Regions from separate parts of the Brevibacillus sp. WF146 genome, predicted to be linked through region 2. Evidence: a T-box and tRNA genes for the amino acid it is inferred to sense, from the RefSeq annotation. Region 2 holds a T-box; the other holds one or more tRNA genes.

Region 1 (7,710 bases), 190 kb from region 2:
TGTTAATTTCTTTTGAACCTAAGTTACTACCATCATTCCATCGAATTTTCCCTGTCAATAGATTCTGCATCAAGCCTTTTTTCTGCTCTTTTTTCTGCTCAATCAGTTTCTCTTTTAGCTCGATGGCTTTGTCCCAGGTGGAAAGAATATCGGCTATTTTATTTTGTTCAGCAAAATCAGGGACTGGAACTTTTAATTTATTCATGTCACTAGCTAAAATATGTTCAACTGTATTACCCGTTTTTATTTTATAAAAGAGCTTTTTTCCATAATCCGAATTGAATAGATAAGAATAGTAGTAGGAATTCACTTTATCTTTAGGTGTCATTATAATTAATGCATGACAATTGCTATTTATATATTCATCATTTATTACTGCACATTCCCCAACGTGACCAGATTGAACCATTACTATATCGCCTAAACTTAGCCTTGACTTTTGTTGTTTTTCATGGAACTCTTGGCTAACATAAACAATATCTTCTGAAATAATTTTTCCGTTTTTTATATTTTTTCCTTGCAGATACTTCACCCCTTGTTCAACATAAAAAGGGGTGGCTGTTCCGACAAAACCATTTCTGATTTTAGGAAATAGGGAACTTAACTTTTCAATTTTCCATTCAGAGGGGATAACACCTACCGCTGTTCTTTTATATCCTGCGGGGATTTCATCTATATTTGACATGGCCATTAGTTTCATACCCCCTTCAATCCCAACTCTTCCAAATACTTTTCCATCTGCCGCTCTACTTCCTGAAGCTCTCGCTTGATGTTGGCAATGTTCTCCTTCACCGCATCCATATCAACCAGTTCTTCTTCCTCAAACGTATCGACATATCGCGGAATGTTCAGGTTGTAATCGTTCTCTTTAATCTCATCGATGCTTGCGACATAGGAATACTTGTCAACGGTTTCGTACTTCTCATACGTCTCAACAATTTTTTGAATATCCTGCTCCCTAAGCCTGTTCTGGTTTTTTCCTTTTTCGTAGTTTCCTTCTCCCGAGGCATCAATGAACAGAACGTCTTTTCTCGTGCGGTTCTTCTTAAACAACATCACACATGCGGGAATACCTGTACCAAAGAACAAGTTTTCTGGCAATCCGATAACGGCATCGAGCAAATTATGCTTGATGATTTCTTTCCGTATTTTCGCCTCGCTCGCGCCTCTGAACAGCACGCCATGGGGTAGGATCACCGCCGCTCGCCCGTTTTCCGCAAGCGAATAGAGCATATGCAGGACAAAAGCATAGTCTCCTTTGGATGCAGGCGGCACTCCCCATTCAAATCGCCCATGTGGATCCAGGCTTGCTTCCATCTTGAACTTTGCGTCGTTAATGCCTTCCCTCGCGAAGCCCATCGCCCATTTGTCGAGCGAAAATGGAGGATTGGCGACGATTACCTGGAATTTCATCAATTTGCAGTCTTTCAAATGAAGCGGATTGGCCAAGGTGTCTCCCCATTCAATCCTTGCATCGTCAATGCCATGCAGATACATGTTCATCAACGCCAGGGAATGGGTTTGACCGTTCCGTTCCTGTCCATAAACTGCCACTTTTCGGCTTGGCACTTGTCTGACCACCCGAATCAGAAGGGAACCCGAACCGCAAGTGGGGTCGTAAATCCGATCGTTTTCCTGCGGTTTGACCAGTCTCGCCAATAGTTCTGATACTTCTGGCGGCGTAAAAAATTCTCCGCCTTTTTTGCCGGCATCGCTAGCAAACAAACTGATCATGTATTGATAGGCGTTACCGATAATATCCTCGTCCTCAAGCACTGATGGACGCAAATCCAGCTTGGCGAAATCCTCCAATAGCGTTTTTAGCATCGCGTTTCGTTCTTTCGTTTTTCCCAGAATCGCTTCGGAGTTGAAGTCGATATTACGGAACACGCCCCGCAATTTTCCCGTATTTTCATTTTCCATATGTTCCAAAGCTTTGTTGATGATCTCACCAATTTCAGGATCGTTCCGTTTGCTGTAAATGTAATCGAACGTGGAGGATTCATCGAGGATAAACCGCTCCCTGGACATCGCCCGCTTAATCCGTTCCTGATCACCGTTATATCGTTTAACGTACTCTTCAAGCCGTTCTTTGTATGTATCGCTCAAATATTTGACGAACAGCATGACCAAAACATAATCCTTGTAAATGCTGGAATCAATTTTCCCTCTGAATGTGTCACATGCCTGCCAAAGAACCGCATTTATATAGGCTTGCGTTGTTTTTTCCATGTTAGCTCCTCACATTTCGATCATTTTATACGGGATGTGTAACCACCTTTAGAACTTGTGCTTTTCAGCCATTAGTTGCTGATACAGCCGTTATTCTTTAAGATATAATTGCTGTATCTCTGTAATCAACTGTTGTTTCGATAAATCCAGTTCAGGAAACTCAATATTCTCCACTATTTGCTTGTTGGTGCTTGGAATGTTGGTTCCTGTTTGTGATCCTCAACAACAATTCTCCCTTTACTTTGTCCGTGTTCAAATACCATGCAACATAGCCTGGTAGTACATTTCGGTTTCCAGCTCCTATTTAATCAACACCGCTGAGCATTTTTAGTAAACAAATGCACTGGATTCTTGGATGAACTGGCTAACCGAAATAGTGATCCTTGGCAAATTGAATTCCAAAATAGTTGTGGAGCATTTTTAGACGGTGATGCTTGGTTTTGTCTTCAGTGTGGCTAACCTCTACAGGGTTCCCCTCATTGCCAGCACGGTCAGGATTATAACGATCAACCTCATCGCAATATACGCCAAAATTATCTCCGAGCTGCTAGGGCACGCCAATATTTTGACACCCATAAACATTTACTGTCGCACTCTACGAACTGCGACCAAGAATCGGCTAAACAATTTTTGATACGTTATTGGCTACTCAACAAAAGCCAAGGAAACACTCCTGACAGCGGTACTAATTATTTTCATCCCAGATTGCAATACTAGATTGTTAATTAAGTCTATTACAATAGAAAAAAGCCTTGATTACCAAGGCTTTTTTCTATTTCTGTTATGGTGATCCGGACTGGGTTCGAACCAGCGACCCCCACCCTGTCAAGATGGTGCTCTCCCAACTGAGCTACCGGATCATGTCGTATGTACTTCGCAAACACCTGTCTCATGGTGGGCCCTGTAGGACTCGAACCTACGACCAATCGGTTATGAGCCGACCGCTCTGACCAACTGAGCTAAGGGCCCGAATCGTACCGGACGCCGATCACATGATTTAATATACCGGATTTTCTTTTCGATTTCAAGAGGAAAAATCAAAATTCCAGTAAAAAATTTTACCGACATAGAAAGAACCATTCTCTGCCTTACCACACGCGCAAGAGAATGGCCCTGTTCTCGCTTTGTTTCCGGTAATTCTTCTGCTGCATCTCTATCCACATGTAACCGTATTTTGCGAAAGCTGTCCCGGGAGCCGTCCGCTCCCTTTTTCACCCCGCCTGATCCGCCTTCTTCTCCTCAATCCGGATCTCCGCCTGCTCCGCCTGCTGTTCCTGTTCGTCGCGCAGGCGGTGGGCCATGCGGCTGGAGGCGTTGGCGGCGATGCTGGCGACGAGGTCGTCCAGGAAGGTGTGGACGCGTCCGGAGCGCTTGGTGTCCAGGCGTTTGATGACGCCGACTTTATGTTTGTCCAGGTGGCCAAAGGTGGTGACGGCGATGCTCCCGTAGCCGAACACAGAGCCGAGCGCCAGGGTTTCGTCGCAGCCGAACAGGCCTTCGTCCGTCGCGATGAGGGTTTGAAGCGGCTCGGACAGCATGCCTTTTTCCGCCAATGTATCCAATTCCACGCCGACGAGGATGGCGTGCTGCATTTCCCTCTTTTCCAAAACGGCTTTTACGCTCTCAATGCAGGGTTCCATGGTCAGGTCGGGATGGTACGGCGACTGCATCAGATAGACGATTTCGGCGATGTCCTCCACCGTGACGCCGCGTTCCGCCAGACGCGTCAGGGCGGCATTTCTGACTTCGCTGCTGTGTACGTGCTTCTTCATTGAGACAACCCCTTCCACCATTGAGTGAAGTCATTCCCTATCATAGTATCATACGATGGCGGAATTGCGACAATCTTTCGGCTGGCGGGGTGTCCGTCCGAGGGAGGAGCTGCATGGTGGTAAATGTGGCGAGATGGGTCAAGGCTTATGGTAATCGAGGCAAGGGCAAAGACTGAAGCAAGCGTAAAGAAACGAAACAAGGGTAAAGATCGAAGCAGGGACAAAGATCGAACCAGAGACCCCACAATCGCGCCATACGCCCGACTTGCCTGCCAACTAATGACCGGTTTCCCCCCGCCCCCTCCCCTCCGGTATAATGAAACCAGCACACCCAAAGGAGGATATCCCTGTGCCGCTGAATGAAATCACGCTGACGAGCAATTGCCTGGGAACCACGGAACGGCTCCTCATCTACACCCCCGAGCGGTACTCCCCGCTCTACTCCTATCCCGTCCTGTACGTGCAGGACGGCGAGGACTACCTGTCGCTGGGCCGGCTGGCGACGCTTCTGGAACAGCACCACCGGGAGAAAGAGATCCCGGACCTGCTCGCCGTCTTCCTGCCGGTGGACAAGGCCCGACGGTACGCGCGCTACCATCCGGACGGCGACGAGCATCTGGCCTACCGGCGCTTTTTGGCCGTCGAGGCGGTCGGGTACGTGGACCGTCACTACTCCACCCACCCGCTGGGGCAGGCGCGGACGCTGCTGGGCGAGTCGTTGGGCGGCGTCGTGTCGGTGTTTACGGCGCTGGCGTATCCGCACACGTTTGGCCAGGTGGCCTGCCAGTCGGCGGCGATGGATGAGGCGCTGAACCGGCGTGTCGCAGAGACGGATCTACCTGCTTCCCTGCACGTCTACCTGGAAGTGGGGACGGCCGAAACGGCGGTGGAGACGTCGCGCGGGACGCTCAACCTGCTCGCGGCCAACGAACGGCTGCGCGCCATCCTGGAAACAAAAGGGGTCACCCTGGCTTACGAGACCTTTGCGGGTGACCACACGTGGGGATATTGGCAGGCCAACCTGCCGCGCATGCTGCGCACGCTGTTTGGGTAAACTTACCGTGGTCGTTCTTCCTGCGTGCCGTCTTCCTTTCCCGGCGAGACGAGCGCCTCTTCGAATTCCGCTTTGCGGATGACCGTAATGATCGTAAAGGTAAGCAGCGCCAGCAGAAAAAGAACGAGGAACATAAAGGTAATCATCATGGCTGTTTTCACGATGGATTGGACACCTCCCTGCTGTTAACAGTCTGTCCCGTCGCGGGAGGAATATACGGGTTGACGCATAACATTACACAAATGGAGAATTTTCTGTTAAAATAATTGGATATGATGGCATGTTCAAACGTGAAGAAGGAGGGGTTCCATATGAAATACAGTATCGTCGTATTCCCATCCAGCAAGGTGCAAGAAGTGGCCAACTCGTATCGAAAGCGCTACGACCCGACCTACGCTTTGATCCCGCCGTATATCCGACTGAAAGAGGCTTTTGACCTGGAAGACGCCCGTCTGCCCGAACTGGTGAGCCACCTCGAGCAGGTAGCCCAATCGACGGAAAGCTTTACGGCTCATTTCCACCGCATCTCGTCGTTCCACCCGACCAGCAACGTGATCTACATTGCCGTGCAGAACAAGGAGCCGTTTGTGGCCCTGCACGAAAAGATTGTAAACAAGTGCGTCAATACCCCGGAAACGTACGCCTACGTGCCCCATCTGACCATCGGTCGCGATCTGTCCAACGACGAGCTGCGCGACGTGACCAGCCAACTGAGCATGGTCAAGATCGACCTGACCTCGGAAATTGACCGCTTCCACTTGATTTACCAGTTGGAGGACGGCATCTGGAGCGTGTATCAAACCTTCCTGCTGAAAAAGTAACCACGCGGACATACCGCGCGGGCGAATGCAAGCGGACTCCGTTCGAAAACCCCTTCACGGCTAGCGGGGAGGGAACTTCTGTGCAGAGCGAAAGGAAGCGTGACGATGAATCAGGTGTACCAAATCGAGACTGTCCAGTCTGACAAGCAGATGAACGATGCCCTGTCGGTGCGGCGGGTCGTGTTTATCGAGGAACAGCAGGTGCCGGAAGAGCTGGAGATTGACGAACATGACCGGCCGGACACAGGGACCGTTCACTTCGTCGCCTACGCGGGGGAAACGCCCGTCGGGGCAAGCCGTTTGCGTCCGTACGCTCCCGGTGTGGGCAAAGTGGAGCGGGTCGCCGTGTTGAAAAGCGAGCGCGGCACCGGCCTGGGCCGGGAGCTGATGCTGGCCATGGAGGAAACCGCCCGCCGTCTCGGCTACCACAGCCTCAAGCTGAACGCCCAGACCCACGCCCAACGCTTTTATGAGAAGCTCGGCTACCAACCGCACGGTGACGTGTTCGACGAAGCCGGCATTGAGCACATCGCCATGGAAAAGAAACTGGATACAAACTAAGTAATCGAGTAGGAGGGGGCGACTAACCCCCGTCCTCTCACACCACCGTACATACCGTCCGGTATACGGCGGTTCATCAAGCTTGACGAAGTGCGAAATATCGCTGCACCAAACTCATGAGCCCTTGTTGTTGCCAGTAGGTAATACCAAGGGCTTTGTGAATGTGCGGAGATTTGGTTGTTCGCCATGCACCCTTGCGGGTATTTGCAATCTCCAGTGCTTTGCTGTGGGGAAGACCGAGGGAACGAAGTTCGCGGTATCGCGTACGGATTCGTTTCCATTGCGTCCACAGGCAGAGACGGAGCCTTCGGCGAATCCATTCCTCAATCCGCAGGAGGTGGGTTTTCGCCTCAGCCAACGCAAAATATCCGATCCATCCCATGAGGTATTGGTTGAGTTTTTGAATTCGCTCCTGTATAGGGATGCTCCAATGCGGGTTGGTCAGTTGGCGAATTCGTTCTTTTAACCGGATGATCGATTTGGGATGCAGGCGTATCCGTGCCTCTTTTCCCGGAGCAAAGCTAAAGCCGAGGAACTTTCGATTGCACGGCCGATCTACCGCACTTTTCTGTTGGTTTATCTTGAGTTTGAGCACCCTGGTCAAGTATCGCTCCACGCTCGCCTTTACCCGTTCCCCCGCGCGTTTGGTGCGGACATAGATGTTGCAGTCGTCCGCATAGCGGCAGAAACGGTGTCCCCTCCTTTCCAGTTCCTTGTCCAAGTCGTCCAGCAGAATGTTGGCCAACAACGGACTCAGGGGGCCACCTTGCGGTGTACCCTCTTCCGTTGAGACGCACACTCCGTTGACCATAACTCCGGATTGCAGGTAAGCGCGGATTAGTTTAAGGAGACGCTTGTCCTTCACCTTGCGGGCTACCCGGCTCATCAGGATGTCATGGTTGACCCGGTCGAAGAACTTCTCCAGGTCGATGTCGACCACATACCGGAATCCTTCCTTGATGTACTGTTGCGCTCTCTGCACAGCATTGTGAGCGCGGCGACCCGGGCGGAATCCGAGGCTTGAATCGGAGAATTCTGGGTCAAAGATGGGAGTCAATACCTGCAGGATGGCCTGCTGGATGAAGCGATCTACCACGGTAGGGATGCCTAGCAACCGTATTCCCCCGTCAGGTTTCGGGATTTCGACCCTGCGAACAGGAGTCGGTTTGTAGGTTTCCGTCTCGATTTGCGACCGGATGGTCGCCCAGTGCAGGCGAAGGTAGTCGCGCAGTTGTTCAGTTGAAACACCGTCGACTCCCGCAGCGCCTTT
Region 2 (7,710 bases):
CGCTTTGGAGCGAAACCAATTGGTATTCCCCGGAAAATGACAGGATCAGGTACGTCAAGTGCCGATCGATTCTGATCTGCTCCAGACGAGTCTCAAATGACGAAAGCTTCGCAAATTCCTCCTCAACGACAAAAAAAGCATTCACCTCTGTCAGCGCGGCCAACTGATACCCTTTCGACCGGGCGACTCTCACCAGCGCGGCCACCGAACATCCGGTGTGGTTGTCGTAATCGGGGTAGATGTCGATATGAGCCGGCATGGTCGGATTGTATTCACAGATGATCACACGCGGTCTGAGGGTGGTCAGGCTTTGAAAAATGTAGTAGTCGTTCCCGTCAATGTCAATCGACAGCAGGTCGATTGGTTCCGTGATGCCCCGTCGGTGCAAAATGGTTTCCAAATGGTTGTCTTCGTCGATCCCGACCTTTGCCAGGATCGGCACGCACGAATAGTTTCTCACATTGTCCAACAGCGCAAGAAACTTGTTTTGTTCCTCTTCAATCAATACGCCTTTCCAGTCTTTTGTCCATAAGGCGGCCGTATTGGACAGAAAGAAGCCGTCCCACGCGCCAAATTCCACGCATACTTTTGACGTGGTGCCGATGATCTCGAAAATCTTTTCAATAATGCCATCCTCGCCAAATTGGGAATGAATGGTTTTGCGAAAATCAAGCAATCTGGGTTTCCGGGTCGTGTCGCCTGTATCCACCGCCGAGAACCTCCATTGCATGGCCAACCTCTCACCCTTATGTATGGCAAAGAAAAGTGTGTGTCCGCAATTGACCAAGCTGATCGGCCAGTATGGCGCCGCAAACGACTTGCCGTGACGCCGGTCCAATCTTTCTCCGCTTTTTCACGGGGCATATTTGTCTGCCCGGTCATATACTTGAACTAACGGAGAAAAAGTGGGTGAGGAAAATGGTCAAGATCTCGGACTTCCAAACCAAAGAAGTGGTGAACATATTGGACGGCAAGCGGCTGGGGCAGATATCCGACCTGGAGATAGACCTACGCCACGGGCGGGTGGAGGCGATTGTCGTCCCCGGACCGGGCAAATTCCTCGGGTTCTTTTCAGCGGGCAACGACTACGTGATTCCCTGGCGCAACATCATCAAGATCGGCAAGGACGTCGTTCTGGTTCGCCTGGAGGAGTCGCTGCGGGTAGAGGCGAAAACCAGCGGGGAAGACGAATACCGGGCGTAAGAAAGGCGAGAGAGAGCCTTTCTTTTCTTTTGGGCTGTGGTATCATAAGCCATATAAGGAAGGTGACAACATGAACGAACCGTTTGTTGGCAGAGAGGGCGGCGCGCTGCTTCATCTGCGGGAGTGGGAAGAGCGCTTTCCCGGCTTGGCGGCCGGGTTTACCCTCAGGACCGGGGGTGTGAGCGAAGGGCCGTACCACTCTTTTAACATGGGCCTGCACGTGGGGGACGACCCGGAACACGTGGTGGCCAACCGGCGCAAGCTGGCGGCGGAGCTGGGCATGCCGTTTGAAGCCTGGACGTGCGCGGACCAGGTGCACGGCAGTCGGGTATGCCAGGTGACGTCCCAATCCAAAGGTGCGGGCAGGGAGAGCCTGGACGACGTGATACCGGCGACGGACGGCCTGCATACGGATCAGCCGGGCGTGCTGCTCACGTCCTTTTATGCCGACTGCGTGCCGCTGTTTTTCCTCGATCCGGCGTCGCGGGCGATCGGCTTGGCCCACGCCGGCTGGAAGGGGACGGTGGCGCGTATTGCCGAGGAAATGGTGCGGGCGTTTCAGCGTCACTACGGCAGCAGGGCGGAGGAGCTGCTGGTGGCGATCGGTCCTGCCATCGGCGGCTGCTGCTACGAAGTGGACGAACGAATCATGGAACGGGTGCGGACGGCGGCTGCTCGCTGGGAAGCGGCCGTGATTCCCCGGGAAAACGGCCGGTACATGCTGGATCTGCCCCGTCTGAACGAGGAAATTTTGGCGGAATGCGGCGTCGCGCCAGAGTGTGTGCTGCGTACGGGATGGTGTACAAGCTGCCGGACCGACCTGTTTTTCTCCCACCGGAAAGAGGCGGGGAAAACGGGACGGATGGCGTCGTTTATCGGGTGGAGAGAGTCTGAAAAGGAGCTGTGAACGAATCGTGACGAGAGAGAGGGAAATGCTGAAAGAGAGGCTGGCAGCCGTCGAAGAGCGCATCGCGGCCGCCTGCGCCCGGGCCAACCGGAAGCGGGAAGAGGTGAAAGTCATCGCCGTCACCAAGTACGTCGACGCCGACACGATCGGCGATTTGTTGGCCATCGGGGTGGAGCACATCGGGGAAAACCGCGTGCAGGATGCGCTGCCCAAGTTCGAGCGCTACGGCCACCTGGGGACGTGGCACTTCATCGGCCATCTGCAGACCAACAAGGTAAAAGACGTTGTAGGGAAGTTTCCGTTCATCCACTCGCTGGACAGGTTGTCGCTCGCCCGGGAGCTGAACAAGCGCGGCGAAGCGCTGAACCGTGTCGTTTCCTGTTTTCTGCAGCTCAATATCTCCGGAGAAGAGACAAAATTTGGGCTTAGTCCCAATGACGTATTGGCTTTCTTGCAGGAAACCAGTAATATGAAACATATAAAGATCGTCGGATTAATGACCATGGCGCCTTTTGTCGATAATCCGGAAGAGGCGCGTCCCGTTTTCCGCGGCCTGCGGGAATGGAAAGAACGGATCAACGAATGGAACTTTCCGCACGCCGCAATCGAAGAGCTGTCGATGGGCATGTCCAACGATTTTGAAGTGGCGATTGAAGAAGGAGCGACATATGTCCGGCTTGGGTCGGTCCTGGTTAAGCCGGAATGACCGAAACGCCGCACGAGAGGAGGATGGCCATGGGCGTAATGAACAAGATCATGGGGTTCCTGGGATTGGAAAACGAAGAGTACATTGAAGAGACACTGGAAGAGGAGCGCGAAGAGCAGGAGCGGGAGTCTTTCACCAAACGGCAGCCGGCGCCTCGCGCCAACAACGTGGTGCCGTTTCAGGCGCGGGAAAAGGAGGGCATTCGGTTGATTCTATGTGAACCACGGCATTACAGCGACGCGCAGGACATCGCTGACAACCTCCGTCACCGCCGGCCGGTCGTCGTCAACCTGCAGCGGGTGGACAAGGAACAGGCCAAGCGCATCGTCGACTTTTTGAGCGGAACGGTGTACGCGCTGAACGGAGACATTCAAAAGGTAGGCGACTACATCTTTGTCTGCACGCCGGATCACGTCGACATCCAGGGTACGATCTCCAGTGTCGTCGAAGAGTAAGAGAACTCAGCAAAAAGGGTGAGTGAATGACAACGGCCATATTTACCATCGTGTATTACGCTTTTACCGTCTATCAATTCATGGTCATTGCCTACGTCCTCATGTCGTGGGTGCCGCAGATGCGGGAAACGCCCATCGGCCAACTGCTGGAGCGGTTGGTGGAGCCGTTTCTGGCGCCGTTTCGCCGCTTTATCCCGCCGCTCGGCTTTATCGACATCTCGCCGATCGTGGCGCTGATCGCGCTCAACTTCGCCCACAGGGGTCTCAATGCGATCCTGCAGCAACTGCTGCTGTGAGGTGCGTGACAGCATGAGCGTGTTTGATCATTTTCGAAAAGAGGAACGTCCCTTTGCGGAACGGGCGCTGGAGATGCTGACGCTGACAGAGCGGAAGCAGGCCATGCGCCTTACTGATTTTCTGGACCCGAGGCAGCTTGCGATCATGCAGAGCCTCACCTCGCAGGTGCGTGACGTCTCCGTTTCGGCCAGCGGGGGCTACGACGGAGCGGAGCGGGTGCGCGTGCTGCTCCATCCCGATTACCTCGTGCCCGAGCCGGAGGACTACCGCCTGGCCCTGCTGCGGATTGCCGCCGACCAGCGCTTCCGGACACTGGAGCACCGGGATGTGATGGGAGCGCTCCTGAACGTGGGGCTGAAGCGGGAGAAGTTCGGCGACATGATCGTGGCCGAGGAGGCGATCCATGTCGTCATCGCGGAAGAAGTGGCCGATTTCGTCTGTTCCCAGGTGACGCATATTCACCGGACGCCGGTCCAATTCGAGCGGATTGATTGGGAGTCGTTTCAGCCGCCCGCTCCCCGGTTTGCGGAAAAGACAGTCACTGTTCCGTCGCCGCGCGTCGACGCGGTCGTCGGCGAGGTGTACAACCTGTCGCGGGCAAAGGCGCTGGTGCCGATCCGGGCGGGCAAGCTGAAGGTCAACTGGAAAGTGGTGGACGACCCGTCGCATCTGCTGGAGCCGGGCGACATGGTGTCGCTGGCCGGATTCGGACGGTTCAAGCTGCTGGACGTGACCGGTCCGACACGGAGTGGACGGCTGCGCATGATCGTCGGGCTACTCACCTGAGAGCAGGCTCAATAATTTTGCAAAATCCGGCAGGAAATGCGGCTCTGCCTGTCGAAGAGAATGGGTACGACTACCGGGAAAAGTGGGGGGTTCATGTGCCTTTAACGCCATTGGACATACACAATAAGGAATTCAGCACGGGTTTTCGCGGATACAACATTGACGAAGTGAACGAGTTCCTCGATCAGGTGATCAAGGACTTCGAACTCCTGATAAAGGAAAAAAAGGAACTGGAAGAGCGCGTCGCCATGCTGAACGAGCGGGTGGAGCACTACAAGAGCCTGGAGGAGAACCTGAGCAAATCCATCCTCGTGGCCCAGGAAACGGCCGAGGATGTCAAGTCCAACGCCCGCAAGGAAGCGCAGTTGATCCTGAAGGAAGCGGAGAAAAACGCCGATCGGATCGTCAACGAAGCCCTGGCGAAATCCCGCAAGATCGCAATTGAAATCGAAGAGTTGAAAAAGCGCGCCTCCGTCTATCGGATGCGCTTCCGCACCCTGCTCGAAGCCCAGTTGGAGATGCTGGAAAACGGGGCGTGGGACGATCTCGAGCAGGCTGATTCCACGACGTCCGCCCTGTTGGCGGAATAAACCGTTGACGTTCAGGCCATGATGGTACTATAATATTTGCAAACTTTTCATCACTGTACCAACGATGAACGGGAAGAGTACGTGACCAAGCGCTGCCCAGAGAGCCGGGGAGAGGTGAAAGCCCGGCCAGCTGCCGTCGCCGAAAATCACCCGGGAGTTCACAACTGAAAGCCTGCTACCGACGTCACGTCCGGCGGGCGAGTAAGGGAGCGCGTCATTCCCGTTACGAATGAAACGAGTGGAGCGGAGCAGCGACTGCCGGCTTGCGGCAGGATGCGTTCCGTTCAATCAGGGTGGTACCACGGGAGCCTTCTCTCGTCCCTTTTGGGATGAGGGAAGGCTTTTATTTTGATACCAAGTAGGAGTGAAAACAGGCCATGGATTACAGCAAAACGTTATCGCTGCCGAAAACCGACTTCCCCATGCGCGGCAACCTGCCGACCCGCGAACCGCAGATACAGGCCCGCTGGGATGAGCAGGAGATTTACCGGAAAGTGCAGGAGCGGACAAAAGGACGTCCCGCATTCATTCTGCATGACGGTCCTCCGTACGCCAACGGAAACATTCACATCGGCCACGCGCTGAACAAAATCCTCAAGGACTTCATCGTCCGCTACAAGTCGATGGCCGGTTTCTGCGCGCCGTACGTGCCCGGCTGGGATACCCACGGGCTGCCGATCGAGCAGGCGATCATCAACGCCGAGGGGCTGGACCGCCGCAACATTGAGGTAAACGACTTCCGCAAACGCTGTGAAGCGTACGCCTGGTCCTACATCGAAAAGCAGCGGGATCAGTTCAAGCGGCTCGGCGTCCGCGGCGACTGGGAAAATCCGTACGTGACGCTGAAACCGGAGTATGAAGCGCGGCAGATCCGCATCTTCGGCGAGATGGCGAAAAAAGGCTACATCTACAAAGGGCTGCGCTGCGTCTACTGGTCCCCGTCGTCTGAGACGGCTTTGGCGGACGCGGAAATCGAATACAAGGACAAGCGCTCGCCGTCCATTTACGTCAGCTTCCAGGTGACCGACGGCAAGGGCAAACTGGACACGGACACCGGCGTTGTCATCTGGACCACCACACCGTGGACGATTCCGGCCAACCTGGCCATCTCGATTCACCCGGAACTGGAGTACAACGTGGTGAAGGCGGACGGCCGCAAATTCCTGCTGGCGAGCGGTCTGCTGGAAGCAGCGTCCAAGGAGATCGGCTGGGGGAACGTGGAAGTGCTGGCTGCCTTCAAGGGGAGCGAACTGGAAGGCGTCGTGACCAAGCACCCGTTTTACGATCGTCCGTCCCCGCTGATCCTGGGCGAACACGTCACCCTGGACGCCGGTACGGGCTGCGTCCACACCGCTCCGGGTCACGGGGAAGACGACTTCAACGTCGGCCAGAAATACGGTCTCGGCGTGCTCTGTCCGGTTGACCACGAGGGCAAGATGACCGCCGAAGCGCCGGGCTTCGAAGGCATGTTCTACGAGGACGCCAACAAGGCGGTTACACAAAAGCTGGAAGAAGCGGGAGCGCTCTTGAAGCTGGGCTTCATCACCCACTCCTACCCGCACGACTGGCGGACGAAAAAGCCGGTCATCTACCGGGCGACCGAGCAGTGGTTTGCATCGATCGACGGCTTCCGCGAACAGATGCTGGAAGCGATCAAAAACGTGCAGTGGCTTCCGCACTGGGGCGAAACGCGCCTGGCCAACATGGTGGCCGACCGCGGCGACTGGTGCATCTCCCGTCAGCGCGTCTGGGGCGTGCCAATTCCGATCTTCTACTGCAAATCCTGCAACGAGCCGGTGATCAACGACACGACGATCGACCACATCGCGGAGCTGTTCCGCAAAGAGGGCTCTTCCGTCTGGTTTGCCCGGGAAGCGAGCGAACTGGTGCCGCCGGGCCTGACTTGCGAAAAGTGCGGCTGCACGGAGTTCCGCAAAGAGACGGACATCATGGACGTGTGGTTCGACTCCGGCTCCAGCCACGAAGCGGTGCTGAGAGAGCGGGAAGAGCTGAAATGGCCGGCTGACCTCTACCTGGAAGGCTCGGACCAGTACCGCGGCTGGTTCAACTCGTCGCTCTCCACGTCGGTGGCCGTTTACGGGACGGCGCCGTACAAGGCGGTGCTGAGCCACGGCTTCGCCCTCGACGGCGAAGGACGCAAAATGTCCAAGTCGCTCGGCAACGTCATCGTGCCGCAAGAGGTGATCGACAAGCTGGGGGCGGACATCCTGCGCCTGTGGGTAGCGTCCGTGGACTACCAGGCGGACGTGCGGATTTCCGACGCGATCCTCAACCAGATCGCCGAAGTGTACCGCAAGATCCGCAACACGTTCCGCTTCCTGTTGGGCAACCTGAACGGCTTCGATCCGGCGAAGGACCGCGTCCCGTACGAGCAGCTGGGCGAATTGGACCGCTACGTGCTGGCCAAGGCGGCGCAGGTGGTCAAACGGGTGCGCAAGGCGTACGACGACTATCAATTCCACACGGTGTTCCACGCCGTTCACAACTTCTGCGTCATTGACCTGTCCGCCTTTTATCTGGACATCTGCAAAGACCGGCTCTATGTGGAAGCGCCCGACAGCATCAAGCGCCGCGCCGCGCAGACCGTCATGTATGACTGCCTGTTGAACCTGGTGAAGCTGGTGGCGCCGATCCTGCCGCACACCGCAGACGAAGTGTGGAGCTACATCCCGGGCGTGGCCGAGGAAAGCGTGCAGCTGACCGACATGCCGGAGGCAAACGAACAGCATCTCGGCTTCGCGGCAG

The links. A T-box is a leader RNA that pairs with one kind of tRNA and senses whether it is charged. The one in region 2 lies ahead of ileS (isoleucine--tRNA ligase), so its partner is inferred to be a tRNA-Ile.
Region 1: it has a tRNA-Ile gene. The T-box ahead of ileS (isoleucine--tRNA ligase) is inferred to sense a tRNA for this amino acid. The anticodon was not compared.

Annotation. Positions count from the first base shown of each region.
Region 1 is NZ_CP109943.1:1,501,654-1,509,363, reverse strand. It holds gene A6764_RS07395 (restriction endonuclease subunit S) at 1-691, opposite strand, end outside; gene A6764_RS07390 (type I restriction-modification system subunit M) at 697-2,232, opposite strand; tRNA gene A6764_RS07385 (tRNA-Val) at 3,017-3,092, opposite strand; tRNA gene A6764_RS07380 (tRNA-Ile) at 3,125-3,201, opposite strand; gene A6764_RS07375 (phosphatidylglycerophosphatase A family protein) at 3,444-4,004, opposite strand; gene A6764_RS07370 (alpha/beta hydrolase) at 4,354-5,058, shown strand; gene A6764_RS07365 (hypothetical protein) at 5,061-5,219, opposite strand; gene A6764_RS07360 (2'-5' RNA ligase family protein) at 5,370-5,879, shown strand; gene A6764_RS07355 (GNAT family N-acetyltransferase) at 5,985-6,440, shown strand; gene ltrA (group II intron reverse transcriptase/maturase) at 6,517-7,710, opposite strand, start outside.
Region 2 is NZ_CP109943.1:1,688,406-1,696,115, forward strand. It holds gene A6764_RS08320 (FkbM family methyltransferase) at 1-838, opposite strand, end outside; gene A6764_RS08325 (YlmC/YmxH family sporulation protein) at 919-1,203, shown strand; gene pgeF (peptidoglycan editing factor PgeF) at 1,274-2,110, shown strand; gene A6764_RS08335 (YggS family pyridoxal phosphate-dependent enzyme) at 2,118-2,816, shown strand; gene A6764_RS08340 (cell division protein SepF) at 2,846-3,271, shown strand; gene A6764_RS08345 (YggT family protein) at 3,298-3,567, shown strand; gene A6764_RS08350 (YlmH family RNA-binding protein) at 3,581-4,354, shown strand; gene A6764_RS08355 (DivIVA domain-containing protein) at 4,450-4,944, shown strand; T-box leader at 5,000-5,270, shown strand; gene ileS (isoleucine--tRNA ligase) at 5,322-7,710, shown strand, end outside.